2 regions of the Cupriavidus sp. H19C3 genome follow, and region 2 is predicted to be linked to the other one. Evidence: predicted binding sites of a transcription regulator. Region 2 holds the regulator's gene; the other holds the start of a gene.
What was found. Region 2 encodes FliA, which starts transcription of late flagellar genes. Its sites were predicted from a motif close to CTAAAGTTTNNNNNNNNNNNGCCGNTA; they were not measured.
Positions count from the first base shown of each region.

Region 1: fliD (flagellar filament capping protein FliD) is a predicted target of FliA. The motif match lies at 3,265-3,291, and genes of this name have one in related genera.

Region 1 is NZ_CP184986.1:1,936,430-1,947,648, forward strand. It holds gene DFLDMN_RS28115 (LysR substrate-binding domain-containing protein) at 1-636, shown strand, start outside; gene DFLDMN_RS28120 (SDR family NAD(P)-dependent oxidoreductase) at 653-1,411, opposite strand; gene DFLDMN_RS28125 (LysR family transcriptional regulator) at 1,532-2,467, shown strand; gene fliD (flagellar filament capping protein FliD) at 2,433-3,230, opposite strand; gene pcaD (3-oxoadipate enol-lactonase) at 3,386-4,174, opposite strand; gene DFLDMN_RS28140 (tripartite tricarboxylate transporter substrate binding protein) at 4,164-5,123, opposite strand; gene catC (muconolactone Delta-isomerase) at 5,227-5,505, opposite strand; gene DFLDMN_RS28150 (muconate/chloromuconate family cycloisomerase) at 5,612-6,730, opposite strand; gene DFLDMN_RS28155 (LysR family transcriptional regulator) at 6,851-7,738, shown strand; gene DFLDMN_RS28160 (class I adenylate-forming enzyme family protein) at 7,952-9,250, shown strand; gene DFLDMN_RS28165 (AraC family transcriptional regulator) at 9,288-10,154, opposite strand; gene DFLDMN_RS28170 (carboxymuconolactone decarboxylase family protein) at 10,289-10,834, shown strand; gene DFLDMN_RS28175 (FAD-dependent oxidoreductase) at 11,043-11,219, shown strand, end outside.
Region 2 is NZ_CP184985.1:3,107,229-3,118,447, forward strand. It holds partial or broken gene flhF (flagellar biosynthesis protein FlhF) at 1-2,186, shown strand, start outside; gene DFLDMN_RS14290 (MinD/ParA family ATP-binding protein) at 2,407-3,216, shown strand; gene DFLDMN_RS14295 (RNA polymerase sigma factor FliA) at 3,321-4,037, shown strand; gene DFLDMN_RS14300 (flagellar protein FlhE) at 4,160-4,534, shown strand; gene DFLDMN_RS14305 (flagella synthesis protein FlgN) at 4,750-5,211, opposite strand; gene flgM (flagellar biosynthesis anti-sigma factor FlgM) at 5,222-5,533, opposite strand; gene flgA (flagellar basal body P-ring formation chaperone FlgA) at 5,770-6,495, opposite strand; gene flgB (flagellar basal body rod protein FlgB) at 6,749-7,156, shown strand; gene flgC (flagellar basal body rod protein FlgC) at 7,175-7,582, shown strand; gene DFLDMN_RS14330 (flagellar hook assembly protein FlgD) at 7,620-8,285, shown strand; gene flgE (flagellar hook protein FlgE) at 8,354-9,589, shown strand; gene flgF (flagellar basal body rod protein FlgF) at 9,609-10,352, shown strand; gene flgG (flagellar basal-body rod protein FlgG) at 10,393-11,178, shown strand; gene flgH (flagellar basal body L-ring protein FlgH) at 11,184-11,219, shown strand, end outside.

The sequences.
Region 1 (11,219 bases), on a different replicon from region 2:
CCGCTGCTGACCGAATTCCGCCGCGCGCATCCGCAACTGACCCTGCGCCTGTCGTTCTCCGACCAGGTCGCGGACGTGTTTCGCGATCCGGTCGACGTTGCCCTGCGCTACGGCAACATGGAGGATTCGAGCTACGTGGCGCTGCCGGTGGCGCCCGCCAACTGCCGCGTCCTGGTTGCCTCGCCCGACTACCTCGCGCGCCACCCGGCGCCGGACTCGCTCGACGCGTTGTCCGCGCATACGTGCCTGCGCTTCATGCTGCATGGCCGCGTCTACGACAAGTGGTCGTTCCAGGAAGACGGCAAGCGCCGCGTGGTGGCGGTATCGGGCCCGCTGATCAGCGACGATGCCGACATCGTGCGGCGCTGGGCCGTGGCCGGCGAAGGCATCGCCTACAAATCATGGCTCGATGTCGCCGCCGACCTGCACGCCGGCCGCCTGGTGACGCTGCTCGACCACATCTCCGGCGATGCCATCCCGCTGAACCTGGTATGCCCGCACCGCAAGCAATTCTCGCCCGCGATCCGGCTGCTGCACGCGTGGCTGCAGGAACGCGTAGGCCAGCCGCCGCGCAAGGCCAGCCCGGCGCAGCCGAGCTCACCACCCCCTGCGCGTCGTCGCGCCCGCGGCAAATAGGCGCGCGCCGCGGCGCTCAGAGCATCATCCCGCCCGAGGCCTCGACGCGCTGTGCGTTGACCCATTTGGTGCCGGGCGACAGCAGCGCCGCGACCACCGGCCCGATATCGTCGGGGCGGCCGGCGCGGCCGAGCGCGGTCACCGCGGCGACCGCCGCGTTGGCCTGGGCGTTGTCGCGGACCCCGCCGCCGGCGAAATCGGTCTCGATGGCGCCGGGAGCGATCGTGTTGACGCTGATGCCGCGTGCACCGAGCTCCCTGGCCAGATAGCGCGTGAGCACCTCGACCCCGCCTTTCATCATGCCGTACGCGGAATAGCCCGCAAATGCGAAGCGCGCGAGACCGGAGGACACGTTGAGGATGCGGCCGCCGTCCGCGATCAGCGGCAGCAACGCCTGCGTCAGGAAGTACGGCGCCTTCAGGTGCACGCGCATCAGTTCGTCGAACACGGCCTCGGTGGTATCGGCAAACGGCACGTGATAGCCGATGCCGGCGTTATTGACCAGAAAATCGAAATCCGTGCGCTGCCAGTCGGCCAGCACCTTCCGGACCTGGGCGGCGAACGACGCGAACGTGGCGCTCTGGCCGACATCGAGCGGCAGCGCGGCGGCGCGCCGGCCCAGCGCGCGGATTTCCGCGACGGCGGCGTCCGCCTCCGCGCGATTGCTGCGATAGGTGAGCAGGACGTCGGTGCCGTCCCGAGCCACGTGCAGGGCGGCGTTACGGCCAAGACCCCGGCTGCCGCCGGTGATCAACGCGATCGGTGCATGTTGCATGAAGTTCTCCGGAAAGGAAGCGGCGCCTCGCCGCGGTGACTCCACTGTATTGACCAATCCGCATTGGATAAATCAGTCGATGGCGATATCATCGTTCACGTCATGTGAACAGTCCCGACCATGGACTCCCTCGATACGCTCCGCATCTTCCTGCAGGTGGCAGACCTCGGTGGCTTTGCGCGCGCCGCTGCCAGCCTCGACCTGTCGAAAGCCGCGGTCTCGCTGGCCATTCAGCGGCTCGAGTCGCAGCTCGGCACCCAGTTGTTCCATCGCACCACGCGCAAAGTCCAGCTGACCCCCGATGGCCACGCGTTCCACGAGCGCGCGCGCGACCTGCTCGACGACATGGACGATCTGCACGGCATGTTCCGGCGCGAGGGCCACGCGCTCAAGGGACGGTTACGCGTCGACATGTCGGCCGGCATCGCCCAGCTTTTCGTCATCCCGCGCCTGCCCGACTTCCTGGCGCGCCATCCGGGCCTGTCGGTCGAAATCAGCGCCACCGATCGCCGGGTCGACGTGGTACGGGAGGGTTTCGATTGCGTGATCCGCATGGGTGCGCTCGAAGAGAGCGCCCTGGTGGCGCGGCCACTCGGCTTAATGCCGATGATCAACTGCGCCAGCCCGGCTTACGTGCAGGCACACGGCATGCCCACGCACGTCGCCGACCTGGCCGGCCATCGACTGGTGCATTTCGTCGGCACCTTTGGCCAGCGCTCGGTGGGATTCGAATATACGGGTGAGGCCGGCACGGTCGCCATACCGATGGCGGGCGAGGTGACCGTCAACAACAGTCACGCCTACACGGCGGCGGCCCTGGCCGGCCTTGGCATCGTGCAGGCGCCGCTGCATGCGATGCAGCCGGCGCTCGACGACGGCCGGCTGGTGGAGGTCCTGCCCGCGTACCGGCCGCCATCCATGCCGGTCACCCTGCTTTACCCGCACCGCCGCAACCTGCCGTCGCGGGTGCGGGTATTCATGGACTGGATCGCGGCGACCTTGACGCCGTTTCTGGCCGAGCTCAGCCCCGCAGCACCGCCAGCTGGTCCGACATGAACATGCTGGCGACGTCGAAGTTGTAGCTGACCAGGCTCAGTTGCTGGAATTGCGCGCGGTACGACGCCACGAGTTGCTGCACGCGGTCCGATTCGTTCTCGTGGCTCTGGTCCAGCAGCGCGAGCATGGCAAGCGCGTCGTCGGACGCGCCGGCGAGCGGGCTGCCCTTGCCGGTCAGCGCGCTCACCAGTGCCGTCGCGCGACCGGCCAGGCCGGCGTCGCCGTCGTCGCCGATAAAGAACTGGCGCACCCCACCCGGATTGCTCTGGATCGCGGCGCCGAGCTTGTCCTGGTCGAGCTGCAGCGTGCCATCGCTATCGAACGACAGGCCGTAGTCGGCCAGCGCGCCACCGGTGGTCTGGTTGAACACGTCGCGCAACTGGGTGCGCGCATCGGCCAGGGCCTTGTCGCCGAACAGCGCGCCTCCGGAGCCGGTGCTCTTGTCGTAGCCGCCGACACTGGCCATGACCTTCTGCGCGGCGTTGTACGCATCGACGAAGGACTTGACCGCCGACTTGATCTTGTCGGCATCCGGCCCGGCCTCGTCGCCGCCGGCACCGAACGCCTTGGCCAGTGCCGCCGCGGCGGACTTCCAGTCCGTCAGCGCGCCGGCCACCTTGCCATAGGCGGAAAGCCTGGACGTGTACGACTGTTCCTGCTGAGCAATACTGGCAAGGCGGCCGCCTTGCTTGCGCTGGATGTCGGCCAGCACGGCATCGAGATTGACGCCGGCGAGCGAACCGAGCGGGGAGGTCTTGGCCATCGTAAGAAGGGGCGAAGGTGGTGGACCTCCGGGATAACGGCGGGGCCGCGCGCACCTTGAGGCTCCTTGAGCATGGCATTGCGCGCATCGATGTCACCACCGCGTAGCCATGCCGGCAACAATCGTTGCGTTGGCCACACCATGCGTACCGGCCCCTAGCGCAGCGCCAGAAAATTGCTGACCGCGTCGGCAAAGGCCGCGGGCACTTCCCAGTTGGACAGATGGGCCGCATCGAGTGACAGAAAGTGTGCGCCCCCTATCGATTCAGCCACGGCACGGCCCTGCGCCGCGGTGGTGGCGAGGTCCCGCTCACCGGCAATCACCAGCACCTCCGCGTCGATGCCGGCCAGCAATGGCCGCAGGTCGGCATCGCGCACCGCCGCGCAGTTGGCGAGATAGCCGGCCGGGTCGGTCCGCGCCAGCATCTCGCGCACCGGTCCGATCCCGGCATCGGGCCTGGCGCGGTAGTCATCGGTGAACCAGCGTGCCAGCACGCCCTCGACAATGGCGTCCATGCCGCCGCGCCGCACCGTCTCGATGCGGGCATTCCAGACCGATTCCGGCCCGATCTGCGCGGCCGTATTGGCAAACACGAAGCGGTCGAAGCGATCCGCATGATGACGCGCCAGCACCATGCCGGTCATGCCGCCCATCGAGAGCCCGCAATAGTGCGCGCGTGCGATCCCGGCATGGTCGAGGATGGCAACGATATCGGCCGCGAGGTCGTCGAAGCCAAACCCCGACGCGGCGCCCGCCGCCGGCAGCGGCGAGCGGCCATGGCCGCGCGTGTCATGGCGCAGCACCCGATAGCGCGCGGTCCACGCGGCCATCTGCGGCTGCCACATCCCGAGCGTGGTGCCCAGCGAGTTGGCCAGCACGAGCACCGGCGCCTGCGCCGGCCCGGCGATCTCGTAGTGCAGCTGGCGCGTCGGTTCAATCGGCATGGATACCCCGCTCGCGGATCAGCGCGCCCCACTTGGTGGTCTCGCGAGCCAGGTGGTCCTTGAGCGCGGCCGGCGTGCTGCCGATCGGCTCGGCCCCGATAGCCGCCAGGCGCTTCTGCACGGCGGGCTTCTTCAGCGCCTCCAGCATCGCGCGGTTCAGGGTATCGATAGCCGCCTGCGGCGTGCGCGCCGGCACAAAGGCCGCGAACCACGGCGACAGTTCGTAGCCGGGCAGCCCCGACTCCGCCACCGTCGGCACATTGGGCAGCGCGGTCGAGCGCCGGCTCGTGGTCACGGCGATCGGGGTCAGCTTGCCCGCATCGATATGGGGCTTGGCCGAGGTAATGCTGTCGAACATGTAGTCGACCTGGCCGCCGAGCAGATCGGTCATGGCCGGGCCGCTGCCCTTGTACGGAATGTGGAGCATATCCACCTGCGCCATCGACGTGAACAGCTCGCCGGCCAGATGGATCGAGGTGCCGTTGCCGGCCGACGCGTAGGTGTACTTGCCCGGCTGTGCCTTGGCCCTGGCAATCACCTCGGCCACCTTGCTGGCGGGATTCTTCGCCTTGTTGGTCACCAGCACGTTGGGCACCACCGCGAGCAGCGACACCGGCGCGAAGTCCTTGACCGGGTCGTAGCCAAGCTTGCCGTAGAGCGCGGGATTCACCGCCATGCCGTTGGCGACGATGAGCAGCGTGTAGCCGTCGGCCGGCGCGCGCGCCACCAGTTCCGCGCCGATATTGCCACCGGCACCCGGGCGGTTCTCCACCACCACCGGCTGCCCGAGCGTCTGCGACATGTCCTCGCCCAGCGTGCGCGCGATATTGTCCATCGCCCCGCCCGCGGGGAACGGTACGATCCAGCGGATGGCATGGTCGGGATAGGCGGCCTGCGCGGCGCCGGACACGCCGCACAGCAGCGCGCATGCCGCGGCCAGGCTTGCCATGCCCGCGCGCACATGCGCGCGGCCTTCGTTGCCCGGCATGCGCACGGCGGCCGGTTTGCTTTGCTTCGACATCGTCTCCTCCACCTTGTGGTTCTGATTGCGCTTACCGGATCGAAGACGGATGCTTCGCCAGCGGCGTGACCTGGATCTTCATATAGGGGAACAGCGGCAGCGCCGCCAGCAACGTGTGCAGCTCGTCGTTCGACTCCACGTCGAACACGCTGTAGTTGGCGTATTCGCCCACCACGCGATACAGCTGCTGCCACTTGCCCTGCCGCTGCAGGTCCTGCGCGTAGGCCTTCTCGCGCGCCTTGATCTCGTCCGCCTGCGCGGCCGGCAGGTCGTGCGGCAGATGGACATCCATCCTCACCAGGTACAACATCGGTATCTCCTTGTCGTGGGTTGACTGCGGCGTCGCAGCGTGCCGGTTCGCGCCTTGCTCATGTCCGCAATTTGCGGCCCTCATTCGCGTCCGTCATGCGCGTCCGTCATTTGCGTCGGTAATGCGCGAGCTTGTCCTCATCTAGCGCAAGCCCGAGGCCCGGCCCTTGCGGCAGGTGCAGCGAGAAGTCACGATACACGGGGCGCTCGACCACGATATCGTCCTTCAGCAGCAGCGGCCCGAACAGCTCGGTGCCCCAGGCAAGCTGCGGCAGCGTGCAGAACCCATGCGCCGCGGCAATGGTGCCCACGCTGCCTTCCAGCATGGTGCCGCCATAGAGCGCGATGCCCGCCGCATCGCCCACCGCGGCCGTACGCAGCATGCCGAAGATGCCGCCCGCCTTGGCGATCTTCAGCGCAAACACATCGGCAGCGCCGATCCGGGCCAGTTCCATCGCATCTTCGGGGCCGCATACCGCCTCGTCGGCCATGATCGGCACCACGAAGCGCGCGGCCAGCCGCGCCAGCGCCATCTTCTGCTCGCGCGGCGTGGGCTGTTCGATCAGGTCGATGCCGGCCGCCTCCAGCATCGCAATGCCGGTGGCCGCCTCGGCCTCGTTCCACGCCTGGTTGACGTCGACCGTCACGCGCGCCCGTTCGCCCAGCGCGCGCTTGATGGCAGCCACATGCGCCACGTCGTCGCGCACGCCGCGACGGCCGATCTTGAGCTTGAAGGTGTTGTGCCGGCGTTCGGCCAGCAGACGCTCGGCCTCCTCGATATCGCGGCCGGTATCGCCACTGGCCAGGGTCCACAACGCCGGCAGCGTGTCGCGCACGCGGCCGCCGAGCAAGGTCGAGACCGGCACGCCGAGGCGCTTGCCCTGCGCGTCGAGCAACGCCGATTCCAGCGCCGACTTGGCAAAGCGGTTGCCGCGCGCCACCTTGTTGAGGCGCGCCATTGCCGCATGGATGTTGGTGGCGTCCTCGCCGACCAGGGCGGGCGCCAGATAGGTATCGATGGTCAGCTTGATGCCTTCCGGGCTTTCGTCGCCATAGGACAGGCCGCCGATGGTGGTGGCCTCGCCGATGCCCTCGATACCGTCGCTGCAACGCAGCCGCACGATCGCCAGCGTCTGCTGCTGCATGGTGGCCATGGCCAGCTGGTGGGCCCGGATGGTCGGCAGATCGACCAGGACCGCCTCCACTGCTTGAATCGTCGTTGCCATACTTTCCTGGTGCCTGATCTATCGGTGGCGCCAGTATGGTCCTTGACGCCGCACGCGTCCAAGACCGATGATGTCTTATTCGATACCTTTTGGGTATGCATTCCCGCATACCTTGCCGCCATGGAACTGCGCCATCTCCGCTATTTCCAGACTGTTGCCCAGGAGCTCAACGTCACGCGTGCCGCGGTGCGCCTGCATATGGCCCAGCCGCCGCTCTCGCGGCAGATCCGGCAGTTCGAGGAGGAAGTGGGCGTGCCGCTGTTCGACCGCGTCGGCCGTGGCCTGCAACTGACCGAAGCGGGACGCTTTCTGCTCGAGCAGTCGCTGCAGTTGACCCAGCGGCTGGAGGAAACGCTGGAAGGCACGCGCCGCATCGGCCGTAACGAGAAGCGCTGGTTCGGCATCGGCTTCGTGCCGTCGGTGCTCTACGGTGTGCTGCCCGAGCTGATTCGCGAACTGCGCGCGGACGACAGCGCGGTCGAGGTCGGCCTGACCGAGATGATCACCGTGCAGCAGATGGAAGCGCTCAAGTCCGGCCGCATCGATCTTGGCTTCGGTCGCCTCGCCTTCCACGATCCCGCCATCGCGCAGCAGGTGGTGATGGCCGAGCCGCTGGTGGCCGCGTATCCGGCCGACGCCGCCGGGGCCGCGCCGCCGGCACGGGCATTGACCGTGCATGCACTGGCGGCGCAGGCGCTGATCCTCTATCCCGCGCGCCCGCGTCCCAGCTACGCCGATCACGTGCTGTCGCTATTCCGCGCGCAGGGCCTGCAGCCGCGCGTGGTGCAGGAAGCCAACGAACTGCAGACCGCGCTCGGCCTCGTCGCGGCGGGACTCGGCATGACGCTGGTGCCGGCCTCGGTGCAGCGGCTGCATCGCGACGATGTGCGCTACGTCCCGATCGACGCGCCAAGCTTCGTCTCACCGGTCATCATGAGCTACCGGGCCGGCGATACCTCGCCCTACCTCGCGCGCGCGGTCGCATGGGTGATGCGGCAGGCTGGCTGAAGCACGGTCACCGGGCAGGACGGCGCACCCGGCACGGCTGCACGCATGGCACGGTCGTGACCGACCGATGACGGCGCGCGCCGCGATCGGTGCAAGCGGCAAGTTCAGTGCCGTGGCAATACGGGACGCTTTGACACCGGGGGGGTTCGGGCCATATTCTCCAGCCCGTCGGCAAGCCGCGGCAGAGGCTTGCAGGCAAGCCACGGAGCGTTCATGGACGAGTTGCCCACACGTGTTCTGACCCATGCGTACTGGCCTGCCGCCGGAGAGGCGCTGATCTTCGATCAGACCATCGGCGCGGCACTGCGCATGACGGCACGCGACCACGGCCTGCGTACCGCGCTCATCGACGGCACACCAGGCCCGCCGCGCCAGCGCTGGAGCTACGACGACCTGCTGACTGCATGCGAACAGGTGGCACGCGCACTGCTCGCCCGCTTTGCACCGGGCGAACATGTCGCGGTGTGGTCCGCCAATTGTCCCGAGTGGATCTTGCTCGAGCTCGGCGCCGCGCTGGCCGGCCTGGTACTGGTGCCGGTGCCGCCCGCCAGCACCGGCCCCGAGGTGTCTCATATCCTGCGCCATTCCTGCGCGCGCGGCGTGTTCGCGCAGCCGGTCCATCGCGGCCGCAACCTGCTGGCGACGCTCGCCGGCAACCGCGGTGCACTGCCGGCCTTGCGCGAGGTGATCTCGCTCGGCGACTGGGATCACTTCGTGTCGGACCTGTCGTTCACCGGCGCACTGCCCACGCCCGCGCCCGACGATATTGCGCAGATCCATTACACCTCGCGCCACCCGGGACCGCCGCGCGGCGCATGCCTGACGCATCGCAGCCTGGCCAACAACAGCCGGCTCTATGCACGGCGCCTGGGCGCGCGTTCGAGCGACGTGTGGATCAATCCGCTGCCGCTGTGCCAGACCATGAGCTGCGCGCCGGTCACGCTGGGTGCGCTGCAAACGGGCGGCACGCATGTGCTGCTGCCCACGTTCGATGCGCTGCTGGCGCTATCGCTGCTGGAGCGCAAGCGCGGCACCATCGTGCCATGCGACGCGGCCATGCTCGACCTGATGCTCGCGCATCCCGAGATGACAACCTTCGACCTGCAGGCATGGCGGCTGGTGTCCCTCGACACCGTGCCCGCCGCGGACCTCCTGCGGCGCGCGCGGCGTGCCTTCGGCGTGAAGGTGGCCATGGGATTCGGCCAGCCCGAGTCGTCGCTGTTTCTCGCCCACACGTTGCCGGACGAGCTTCACGCCACATGGCCCGACACCGTCGGCCGGCCAATGCCGGGGGCCGAGGTCAAGATCGTCGATACCGCCAGCGGGGAGATCGTGCCCGTGCATGCGCTCGGCGAGATCTGCGTGCGCGGGGCCGGCACCATGCGTGCGTATTTTGCCGATGATTCCACCGACGATGCCGCCGATGGCGATGACGAGGCCGACGGCTGGCGCCATACCGGCCAGCTCGGCGCGATGGACGCGCACGGCTATCTGCGCCTCCATCGCGCCTGATGCGTCCGGCGCCACCACCCTGCCGGCGGCGTTGCGCTCAGCCCGCGCCGTCGTCGCGCAGCCAGTCCCGTGGCGACAGCCCGACGCGTACCTGGAACGCGCGCGACAGTGCGGACGGATTGGCGTAGCCGAGCTCGTCCGCCAGTCGCTTGACCGGCACCCCCTCGCGCAGGCGTGCCTGCGCGAGGCTCACGCGCCAGTCCGCCAGGTAGTCGGCCGGGGTCTGTCCGACGTTGGCGTGAAATGCCGCCGCGAAAGCGCTGCGCGACATCCCGGCACGCTCGGCCATCCGCGCCAGCGTCCACGGCTCCCCCGGCCCTTCGTGCATCGCGATCAGCGCGCGCGCGAGACGCGCATCGGACAGGCCCGTGATCAGTCCCGGCTGCACGCCGGCCAGTTGCGGATGGTCGAGCAACCACCGCAATAACTGGATCAGCACCACCTCGAACAAGCGGTCCGCCAGCAGCCGCTGGCCGCAGCGCACGTGCTCCGTCTCCGCAAACAGCAGGCGCAACGCCGGCGACAAGCCCTGCACGCGCGCCAGCGGCAATACGATCAGCGGCGGCAACGCGCGCGCCACGGGGTTCATGTCTCCGCCGGCGAATTCCAGCGTGGCGCAGGTGAACTGCGAACCGTCGACCGGGGGATTGTGAAACCGGTGCACCACCTGGCGCGGATAGAACAGCAGCGTGGGCTCGTCCACGCGCAGGTGCCGGGGCAACCCGCGCGCGCTATGCGTGACCTCCATCCCGCCCTCGCGCAACACATGCAGAAAGCCGCGCCCTTTCACGTCGAACCGGGTCAGGCCGCACAGCGGTCCCACGTGAAACAGGTGCGCGCGCACGCGGAAGCGCTCAAGCAGCGCGGAGAGGCGGTCTTGCGGCGTGATGGCGGAGGCTGACATACGGACCTGGACGAAAAGATACGAAACATGGACGGATTGTATCCTCAAGTACAGACCGGCCGACCATACTGCCTTCCAGCAACGGCATCTGCCGCCTGCCATCGCAACGCATCGACCCACCGAAAGGATTTCTCATGCAAGCACTTGTTCCCCTGCTCGACCAGCAGACCGCACCGTCCGCCAGCGCCGACACTCTCGCGCAGATCCACGGCGCGTTCGGCGCCACGCCCAACATGTTCCGCGCGGTGGCGAACTCGCCCGCCGCGTTGAAGGCGATGTGGGGCGCGTTTGGCGCGCTGGGCAGCGGCACCATTCCGGCCCTGCTCGGCGAAAAAATCGCCGTGGCCATCGCCGACCGCAACCGTTGCGAGTACTGTCTGGCCGCGCACACCGCGCTGGGCCGCAAGGCCGGCGCCTCGGCCGCCGAGATGACCGCCGCCCAGGCCGGCCACGCCGAGGACCCGAAGACCGCCGCCGCGCTGGCATTCGCGCTGAAGGTCGTCGAGCAACGCGGCCAGCTCGCCGACAGCGAGGTCGCGCAACTGCGCGCCGCCGGTTATCGCGATGAAGAAGTCGTCGAGATCCTGGCACACGTGGCGCTCAACCTGTTCACCAACTACGTCAACGTCGCGTTCGCGGTGCCAGTGGACTTTCCCGCCGTGAAGCTGAATCCGCGCTAGGTTCGCGCCCGCTCCGCGCCTGATCCGCGCGCGCCCCTGCGCGCGCGGCGCCCGGCTTCTCCCTGCCTGCAGGGCCGAAGCCGATGCGTGTGGTACACGGTGTTTCCCAACAAACACCAGTGGTTTCGCCGGCGATGATCCATGATGGCTGCATGCGGAAGACCATGCTTCGTCAGGTCGGCTCCGCCCCTTTTCGAGGCCAGCCATCATGCGCCACCAGTCGCCAGTTCCCTTTCCCGAAGCCGCCCGGCACAGCCCGGCCATGGTCGCCGAACCGTCGATCGACGGCGAATCCGGCCAGGCCTATTCGCCGCTGACCCTGCGCGAGGACCAGATGCATCCCTGCTTCAGCGCAGCGGAGATTGCCCGCGTGCGCGCCTTCGGC
Region 2 (11,219 bases):
CCGCATCGATCGCATCCGCCGCATCGATCGCATCGACCGCACCGGTCATGCACGATGCGCCGGCCATCGGCGATCTGCGTGGCGAGCTGGCCTCGATGCGCGCGATGCTCGAACGTCAGTTCGCGGGTCTGTCGGGCGGTGCGCCTGGCGTGGCTGCCGGCGATCCGCTGCGCGAGTCGCTGTTCGAATGGCTGGTCAACGCCGGCTTCTCGGGCCAGCTGTCGCGCACGCTGCTGAGCAAGCTGCCGGTGGGTCACGACCGGCCCGCCGCCATGGCTTGGATCCGCCAGGAGCTCGCCAATAAGGTACCGGTGCTCACCGACGAAGACTCGCTGTTCGCGCAGGGCGGTGTACTCGCGCTGATCGGCCCGACCGGCGTCGGCAAGACCACCACCACCGCCAAGCTGGCCGCGCGCTTCGTGCTGCGCCACGGTCCCGAGCGCCTGGCGCTGCTGACCACCGACAGCTTCCGGATCGGCGCGCACGAGCAGTTACGCATCTACGGCGACATCCTGGGCGTGCCCGTGCATGCGGTAAAAGATGCCGCGGACCTGCGCTTTGCACTGACCGCGATGAAAGACAAGCACCTCGTCATTATCGACACCGTCGGCATGAGCCAGCGCGACCGCAGCCTGTCCGACCAGATCGCGATGCTGGCCGGCGTGCAGGCCCCGGTGCAGCGCGTGCTGCTGCTCAACGGCGCCAGCCACGGCGATACGCTCAATGAGGTGGTGCACGCCTACCGTCATGACGCCGCGCCGAATGCCGGCGGGATCGACGGCTGCATCATCAGCAAGCTCGACGAAGCGACCCACCTCGGCTCCGTGCTCGATGTGGTGATCCGCCATCGCCTGCCCGTGTTCTACGCGTCCACCGGCCAACGCGTGCCCGAGCACCTGGAACTTGCCCAGGGCGCGGCCCTGGTGGAACGCGCGTTTCTCACGCCGCGCCGCGGTTCCCTGTTTGCTGACGCCGATGCGGCACGCCGCCAGGCGGCCGCGGCCGAGGCGGCGCCGACCGCCGCACGCCAGGGCGCCGGTGCCGACGACGTGCTGCGTTCGCTGACCGACAGCGCCAATGCCGTCGGCGTCTGCGTCGACGAGCTCAACGCACCGCAATACGGCTTTGAACTGGCCCGCTCGCTGTGGCAACAACGCGGCATCGGCGGTCCGGCGCTGCGCCAGATCGCCCAGCAGGTGCGCCTGACCATGTGCCGCGATGCCGCGCGCGCATGCGACCGCTATGTGCTGGCCGTGACCGGCACCGCCACGCTGCCGACGCAAGGCCGCCGTGCGCCGCAACTGCTGCAGCAGACGCTGTGGCTGGCCGATCGCGACGGCATGCCGCTCGCGACCACCATGGTGCCGGCGGCGCGTGCGCGCCAGACCATGGCCGAAGCCGAGGCCGAGGCGGAAGCCGCCACCGTGCGCGCGACCCTCGCCGCCGCCCGTACCGTGGTCAACGTCAATAGCTCGCTGCCGTCCACCACCACGCTGGCGCGCTGGCAACAGATCAACGAGCGTTGGGTGGCGTCGGTGCGCAAGACCTCGCGCGTGATCGCCGACGGCATTGCCAACAAGCTCGACACCGTCGCCGACACGCTGACCTTCCATGCCATCGGCGAACAGTCGTGGCGCGAGCGCGATGCCGTGCATTGGCTCGGCCAGTGCCTGGTGCGCGTGCCCGAAGGCCAGGTCCGTACCGCGTCGCGCGGCAAGGGCGGCGTCGAGGTTGGCATCGATGCCTGCCTGGTGGTGTCGCGCCTGGTCGACCGCGATTCCGGCGAGACGCTCGCCACCGACTACGTGCTGTGCGATCCGGCGCTTGCCGACGATGCCGCGCACGTGGTGCGCTGGTCCCGCTGGGCCGAAGCCGCCGACGAACAGTTCCGCACGTTGCGCCACGCCATCGAGCACTTTGCGCAGGACGCGGACACCGATGGCAGCGTCGACGTCAATGCCAGCCTGGTTTCCGTGCAGCTCGGCCTGACCACGCTGCGCCTGCAGCATGCTCCGAGTCCGACCGCGCCGGCCTTCCTGTCGCGGCTGGCCGGCCGCGCCCAGGCACGCGTCAATGCGCCGGTCGCCGGCACCGTGCTCAACGAAGGCATGGGCCGCCTGCTCGCACTGCTCGACGTGCTGGAAAATTATCCGGGCCGCCAGAACGTGGCCACGGCGGAAGACATGGGTGCGTCGGCAGCGACGGCCGGTGCGTTGGGTGGTGCGTTGGGTGGTGCGCTGGGTGGTGAGACCGCGGGGGCGCTGGGTGCCGTGGCATCGCAGCCGGCCATGCCGCACGCCGCCGCCCAAGCCGCCGCACACACCGCCGCATATTTTGCGGCTCCGCTCGACACCATGGCGGACACCGTGCCGCAATTCGCGTCGCTGGGGGGAGTAAGCCTTGACCATGTTGGGCTCCGATCAGGCCGAAAGCCTGCGCCGCATGCTCGCCCCGCGCGTGACGCGGCGCATCGCGGTGGTGGGCAGCGAACCTGGCGCCGGCGCCACCACGGTGGCGCTGGGCCTGGCCAACGCGCTGGCATTGCAGGGCGAGCGGGTGCTGCTGGTCGACGAGGACCGGCGCGGCGAGCGTGCCACGCGCCTTGCGGGCGCCACGCCCGCGGCCACCCTCGCCGATGTGCTGGCCGGCCGTACGCCGCTGGCCACCGCGCTCGGCACGCGCCCGTCCAGCGGCGTGGCAGTACTGCCGGCCGGGCAGGTACCGGCGGGCGCGACGCTGGATAACCGCACCGTGCCCGATATGCGCACGGTCATCATCGACGCCTGCACGGAGGCCGACGGCACGCTGTCCGCCACTGCGGGCGACGCGCACAACTTCGTGATCGTGATGCGGCCCGAGGCCGCGTCGATCACCGCCGCTTATGCGTGCATCAAGCGGCTGCATCACCTCTATGCGTGCCGGCGCTTCCACCTGATCGTCAATATGGCGACCAGCGAGGCGGCGGTCAGCGCGATTACCGGGAACCTGGCGCGCACCGCGGGCCAGTATCTCGGCGTGGAAGCAACCAGTGCGGGTGCGTTGCCAGTGGATCCACTGGTCGTGCGCGGACTGCAGCTCGGACGCTGCGTGGTGGAGGCCTTTCCGGCCGCCGCGGCCACCACGGCGCTGCGACGCGTGGCCAGTGCCATCAATGGCTGGCCGCTGCGTGCGGAAACAGCGGCACCGCGCGGCATGGCTGCAGCCATGCCGGCGTGAGGACAGAACAAGAAGTCATCGAGAACAAGACCGACCCCAAGCCAGCCAGCCAGCCCCAATGAGAGGCCCTGGCCCAGAAACCAAGCATTTACGAGAATTCCACCATGTATACGATTCAGGGAAAGCTCGAACAGGCAGACGTGGTCAAGACACATGCGCCGCTGGTGCGACGGATCGCGTTGCAGCTGGCGGCCAAGCTGCCGGCCAGCGTTCAGATCGACGACCTGATCCAGGCCGGCATGATCGGCCTGCTCGATGCGGCCAAGCGTTATGAGGACAATCACGGCGCGCGCTTCGAGACCTATGCGAGTCAGCGCATCCGTGGCGCCATGCTCGACGAGGTGCGCGCCAACGACTGGCAGTCCCGCAGCCTGCGGCAGTTCACGCGCCGCATCGAACGTACGCAGCGCAGCCTCGAACAGAAGCTCGGCCGCACGCCGGTCGATTCGGAAGTGGCGGCGGAGATGGAGCTGCCGCTCGAGGAATACCAGCAACTGCTCAACGAGGTGTACGGCTGTCAGCTGCTGCACTACGAGGACTTCGAGCGCTCGGGAGAAGAAGACTTCCTCGACCGCCACCTCGGTGTGTCGGAAGAAGCCAACCCGCTGACGGTGCTGATGGAAAGCGGCATGCGCGAAGCGCTGATCCGCGCCATCGACAAGCTGCCCGAACGCGAGAAGCTGGTGCTGTCGCTGTGCTACGACCAGGAACTCAACCTGCGCGAGATTGGCGCCGTGCTCGAAGTGACCGAGTCGCGCGTATGCCAGATCCGCAGCCAGGCCATCACGCGCCTGCGCAACCAGCTGCGCGGACTGCTGTGATGGCGCGCGGCCCGATTCTCGCCCCGACTCTCGCCCCGATTCTGGCGACGACTGCGCTGTGCGGCCTGCTGACCTCGGCCCCCTCGGCCGCCCAGGTCCGCCAGGTCGGGTACGCACAAGGCATGACGCGAACCACGCTTGAGGTCGGGTCGCGCCATGCGTGGACCAACTCGGTGGTCGGTCCTACCATCTCGGGCCGTGGCCAGCGCGCGGTATCGGCACCGCTGATGCCGAGCGGTGTCATGCCGCAATCGGAGGGCGTGATCACTTCGGTGCGCTGGCGCTACAGCTTTCTGCGCGTGCCGCCGGTGGAGATGCAAGCCTATCTGTGCAATGCCGACCGTTGCGTCCTGCTGCCATCGGCCGAAGGCAAGACCGACGCATTCCGTGGCGACGATGCCAGCAAGGGCTTCGTGTTCGCCTTCCGCGTGCCGGGGCAGGGCATCCTGCCCACGTTGCGTGGGCGCAGCAACGAGGTCACGGTCAGCTATCGATAGGGAATCGACGCCGGCATGCGGCGCGATATGGGCGAGCGCTGTGGGGGAAGTGGTGCGGGGGGAGGGTATGGGGACGCTCAAGGACTGCGACCCGACCCAAGCCAATCGCGGCACCGCCCTTGGCCCGCATCGTATCGACACGGTGGGGCGGAGTCGGTAGAGCGGTAAGCGGAATGCGGTAAGGATCGGTGGCCGAGTCGCCGTGGCACGCGGCGTCAGCCGGCAGCCAGCGTCACCCCGGTGCCGGCGCTCTGCGCCTTGCCGTCGCGGCCATACATTTCGTTGGCGACTTCGCCGCCCTGGCGCAGCACCTGGATCGCTTCCTGCGTGAACTCGAGATGGGCGTTGACGATCGCGCCATTCACCTCGTTCGACTGCTTCGCCTTCTGCGCGAAGAACACGATCTTGCGCCATGCATCGGCCACCGCCGGTTCGACCTCGCGGCCGATCAGCAGGCCACCGGGGCCAACGCGCAGGCCAAGCGCGATCATCTGTGCCTCGCGCGCGGCGGTTTCGCGGGTCAACGCCTGAGCCAGTTCCATCTTCCTGCTGAGCAACTCGCTCAGTACCTGGAAATCGCCACGCTTGAGGGCGTCGCGTTCCTCCGCAAGGGCGCGGCCAAAGGCCACGATGGCGTCAGCTTCACGCTTCAGGGTCTGGATCAGGGTTTGAGTCATGTCAGCGAGGTTAGTGAGTATCGCCCTGGGCGAGCTCGCGCAGCGACGCGAGCAGGCCGTCGGCAATCTTGCTGGGATCGATCTTGATCCGGCCTTCGGCGATGGCCGTGCGGATCTCTTCGACCTTGGCGGTATCGATATCGTCGTCGGTGTCGTTGACGAGGCGTGCACCGATCTCCCGGACCTGCGCCGCCAGCGGGCTGACGCGCACGCCGGTCAGGGCGGCGGGATCCTGCGCCGTCGTCGCGTTGGACGCCGGCCGGGCGCTATCGCCGGCAGCCTTGTCCGCCGGCCTGGACGTAGTGGATTGGTTGATCTTCACGGGGTATTCCTTGCTGGTTTCCTCTGACTTAACGGACGCGGGTCACCGGAACTTTAGGATTTCGGTGTGCCGTTGCGAGCGCTTTTCCACACTTTTTGGGGGGATCGTACGCATTCTCGCACGACCCTTCTACGCCGGACGCGTCACTACCCCAACCAGCCGTCATCATCGGGAAAACCGGCGACAACTTTCATCTTCTGCGTTGAATCGGATTTGCTATCGGCAAGTGGGACCGGCTATTGCAAAACGACCGTATCAGCGTTGCGTACCACCGCATTCACCACCTGACCGTTGCGCAGCCGCACCGGTACGGCCGTGCCGGGCGCGGCGTCCGTCAGCACCTTGCCTTCGCTGCTGAGCTGGAACGACTCGCCCTCGACCGTGACCGTGACGGTCTGGCCCGAGCGCACCGCGATCGCCCGCTTGATCAGGTCGGTGCGCATCGGCGAGCCGGCGGCGATGCGATTGGCCGCCACGGCGCCGGCCACCTGCGCCGGATCGGTAACGACGGCGCGCGGCAACGTGCCGAGGTCGCCCTGGCGGACCTCGAGGTCCGCCACCTCGATGGGCTCACCGGGCGCGAGCGCGCGCGAGGCCACGTAGTAATCGGTCAGGACGGAGACGCGCGCCTGGATATAGCGCGTCCACGGCCGCTCGCCGCCGCAGCGCACGCCAACATTGACGCGGCCCCATGGCGCCGAGCCAGCAGGCAGGAACGGGTCGGGCGCCACGCATTCGGGCGCGCGTCCGCCCGACGGCGGAATGACCTGCACGCTGACCTTGCCTGGCAGCCCCACGGCCTGCTTCAGCAAAAACTGTTCGACAGCCGCGCGCACGGGGTCGTCGGGAAAGGAATAGGCGGGCGCCACGGGCGTGACCTGCGCGGGCGAGGCCAGCGCGCCGTGCGCGATGGCAAGCCCGGCCAGGGCGAGCAGCCTGGCGATCTGGCGGAATCGATTCATGAAAGGCATCCCAGCAAGGATGGTGGCCTGCGCCGGTATTGGCCAGCGCGGCCGATGACAACTTCAGTGAGGCCCATTGTAGGCAGCCTCGCGCGAGAGCGAGGGGCGAATTGCGCGGATTTCCCGCTCTTATTCAAACGATTGGCGTGACAAGCCGGCCCCTAAGATGGCAACCCTGAAGAAGCCCCGTCCGGCCCGTATACCGTCGGCTCGGGGGTCTCTCCCCCCTGAAGCCATAGCAGGAAAGGCAGACATGATCGACAGACTCGATGCGGCATTGCGCTTTCAACAGGAGGCGCTGAGCCTGCGGAACCAGCGGCAATCGGTGATTGCTTCCAACATCGCCCACGCGGATACGCCGGGGTACAAGGCGCGCGACTTCGACTTCGCGAGCAAGTTGTCCCAATCGGTGGAGCGTGGCCAGCGCAACGAGGGCCTGTCGCTCTCGACGACGCAGGTGCGCCACCTGCCGGCGCAGGCGCCGGCAGCGGACAACGACGACCTCCAGTACCGCATTCCGCTGCAGTCGAGCATCGACGGCAACACGGTGGAAATGGACACCGAGCGCGTCGCCTTTGCCGACAACACGGTGCATTACGAAATGGGTCTCACGGTGGTCAGCGGCAAGATCAAGACCATGCTGGCCGCGATCCAGAGCTAACCACGCAGGAGTCGCAACATGCCATCGATGAGCATCTTCGACGTATCGGGTTCCGCCATGGCGGCGCAGTCGCAGCGCATGAACGTCACGGCGTCGAACCTCGCCAACGCGGACAGCGCCGTAGCGCCCAACGGTCAACCCTATCGCGCCAAGCAGGTGATCTTCGGCCTTGCGCCCACGCCCGGCCAGACCGACGTGGGCGGCGTGCAGGTCGAGGGCGTGATGGAAGACCCGTCGCCGGCGCGACTGGTCCATAACCCGTCGCACCCACTGGCCGACGCCAACGGCTACGTGACCATGCCCAATGTGAACCCGGTGGAAGAGATGGTCAACATGATCTCGGCATCGCGTTCCTACCAGGCCAATGTGGAGGTGCTCAACACCGCCAAGACCATGATGCTGAAGACGCTGACCATCGGTCAGTGACGAGCGAAACAATCTCCAGGACTAGCCGGACAACGACATGACAGCGCCCGTAAGCAACAACAGCAACAGCTCCGCGATCAACGACGCCCTCAAGGGCGGCAGCGCAAGCGCGGCCGAGATCCAGAGCAACTTTCTGACGATGCTGGTCACGCAGATGAACAACCAGGATCCGCTCAACCCGATGGACAACTCGCAGCTGACTTCGCAGATTGCGCAGATCAGCACGGTGAGCGGCCTGCAGAACGTCAACGAAACCCTCAACGCGCTGCTCGCGCAGACCTCCGCCAGCCGCGCCATGGATTCGGCCAACCTGATCGGCCGCACCGTGATGGTGCCCGGCTCCAAGGCGAGCATGGAGGCGGGCGTGCCGAGCAAGATCGGCGTCGATCTGCCAAGCACGGCCGACTCGGTACAGGTCCAGATCCTGGACAAGAGCGGCAACGTGGTGCGCACCATCGACATGAAGGGCCAGATGGCCGGCGTGCACGACGTGGCCTGGGACGGCAAGGACGACAAGGGTGTGCCGCTGGCGGACGGCGAGTACGCGGTCAAGGTCACCGCCACCGCCGACGGCAAGGATGTCAGCCCGACCGCGCTGGTCTACGGCAAGGTGCAGGGCATCAGCGGCGACAGCACCGGCGTGCTGGTCAACCTCGAGGACGGCACCACGGCGAACGTCAACGACGTGCGCCGCATTTCTTAATTTTTTTCACCCGGTCCGGGCATACGCGCGGGCAATTTCGAACGACAGCCTACACATAGGGGAAAATCATGGGTTTTGGTCAAGGGGTAAGCGGTCTCAACGCCGCCGCGTCCAACCTGGACGTGATCGGCAACAACATCGCCAACGCCAACACGGTTGGCTTCAAGTCGTCGACCGCGCAGTTCGCGGACGTCTACGCCGGCTCGAAGGTGGGCCTGGGTGTGCGCGTGAATGCAGTGGTGCAGTCGTTCGCCAACGGTAACGTCGCGGCCTCGGGCCGCGACCTCGACGTTGCCATCAGCAACGGCAATGGCTTCTTCCGCCTGGTGGACCAGGACGGTGCGGTGTTTTATTCGCGTAACGGTCAGCTGCAGAAGCTGCCGGACGGCCGTCTGGTCAACGCCAGCGGCCTGCAGGTGACGGGCTACCCCGCCGGTCAGACCACGGGCGTGCCGCAGCCGATCACGATCTCGAACGCGCAGATGCCGCCGGTGGCCACCACCACCATCAATGCGCAGTTCCAGCTCGACTCGCGCAGCACCGTGCCGACCCAGGCCTTCGCCACCACGCCCGCCGCGCCGCCGGCACCGGCCGTGATGCCGACCAAGGACATGTACAACTACAGCAACCCGGTCACGGTGTACGACTCGCTGGGCAACAAGGTGCAGCTGACCGCCTACTTCTCGAAGAGCGGCGCGGCCCCGACCGTCGCCGGCGGTACCGACTGGACCATGCGCCTGGTCGACGCAGACGGCAATGTCGTCGGCGGCACGCCGGTGACGATGGCGTTCGACAACGCTGGCGTGATGAGCCAGACCGTGCCGGCCAATCCTGTCATCACCATGCCGGCCGCCAATGGCGCCGCCGCCCTGAACATGCAGCTGAGCCTGGCCGGTTCCACGCAGTTCGGCGCCGACAACGATCCCAAGAGCATCGTGCAGAACGGCAATGCCTCGGGCTCGCTGCTGGGCTTCAGCGTGCAGGCGGACGGCACCATCCTCGGCGCGTACTCCAACGAGAAGACCCAGTCGCTCGGCACCATCGCGCTGGCCAGCTTTGCCAACGCGGAAGGCCTCAAGCCGGAAGGCAACAACGCATGGAGCGCCACCGGTTCGTCGGGTCCGGAACTGCTGGGCTCGGCCGGCGGCGGACTCGGCACGCTGCAGTCGAACGCCGTGGAAGAGTCCAACGTGAACCTGTCTGGCGAACTCGTGAACCTGATCGTGGCCCAGCGCAACTATCAGGCCAACGCGCAGACCATCAAGGCGCAGGACACTGTCCTGCAGACCCTGGTCAACATCTGACGCACGCTGACGGACCGCCATGGACCGCATGATCTACACCGCCCTGTCGGGCGCCAAGCAGATACTCGACCAGCAGGCCGCGGTATCGAACAACCTGGCCAACGCCTCCACGCCGGCCTTCCGCGCGCAGATCAACATGTATCGCGCGGTGCCGGTGGTCGGGCAGGAAACGCAGACCCGCTCGTTCACGCTCGCGTCCACGCCGGGCGCGGACATGAAGGCTGGTCCGCTGACCTACACCGGGCGCGACCTGGACCTGGCGTTCACCGGCAACGGCTGGCTCGCGGTACAGCTGCCGGACGGCACCGAGGCTTACACCCGCGCGGGCTCGCTGCAGGTGTCGGCCGACGGCCAGCTGGTGACCTCCACCGGCCTGCAGGTGCTCGGCGAGGGCGGGCCCATGGCGGTACCGCAGAACGCGCAACTGACCATCGGCGGCGACGGCAGCGTGTCGGCGCGCGGCCCGGGCGACCAGCCAAACGGCCTCGCGCAGCTGGGCCGCATCCGCGTGGTCAACGCGCCGCCAGATTCGCTCGCCCGCGGTGACGACGGCCTGTTCCGTCTGCGCCCCGGTGCCGAGCCGCTGCAGGCCGACCCCAACGCCAAGGTGATTTCCGGCGCGCTGGAAGGCAGCAACGTGAATCCGGTGGAAGCGATGGTCGACATGATCGCCAACGCGCGGCGCTTCGAGATGCAGATGAAGATGATCTCGGGTGCCGACGGCAATGACCAGCGGGCCAACGCACTGCTGTCGAACAACTGATGCGCGTAGCGCGCTCACAAGCAGATACAGAAGGAAAACCATGATCCGCTCTCTCTGGATTGCCAAGACCGGCCTCGATGCGCAGCAGACGCAGATGGACGTGATCTCGAACAACCTGGCCAACGTGTCGACCACGGGCTTCAAGCGCAGCCGCGCGGTGTTCGAGGAACTGATGTACCAGACGATCCGCCAGCCCGGCGCGCTGTCGTCCGACCAGACCCTGCTGCCCTCGGGCATGCAGCTCGGTACCGGTGTGCGCCCCGTGGCAACGGAACGCATCCATACCCAGGGCAACCCGCAGCAGACCGGCAACTCGCGCGATGTGGCGATTCTCGGCCAGGGCTTCTTCCAGGTGACCATGCCGGACGGCACCACCTCGTACACGCGTGACGGTTCGTTCCAGGTCGACCAGAACGGCCAGCTCACCACGTCGAGCGGCTTTGTGCTGAACCCCGCCATCACGCTGCCGGCCAACTACACCTCGCTGAGCGTTGCACGCGACGGCACGGTGACGGTGACCACGCCGGGCAACACCGCCGCCGTCAACGTCGGCCAGATCCAGCTCGCCACGTTCCCCAATCCGACCGGCCTCGAAAGCCTCGGCGAGAACCTGTATGCGCAGACCGACGCCTCGGGCGCGCCCAACACCTCGGTGCCGGGCCTGAACGGTGCCGGCACGCTGCAGGGCGGCTACGTCGAGTCGTCCAACGTGAACGTGGTGGAAGAACTGGTCAGCATGATCCAGACCCAGCGCGCTTACGAAATCAACAGCAAGGCCGTGCAGACGTCGGACCAGATGCTGCAGCGCCTGACCCAGATGGGATGATAGTCATGACGATAGCCACCTCGGTGTCCCGCATGGGAACG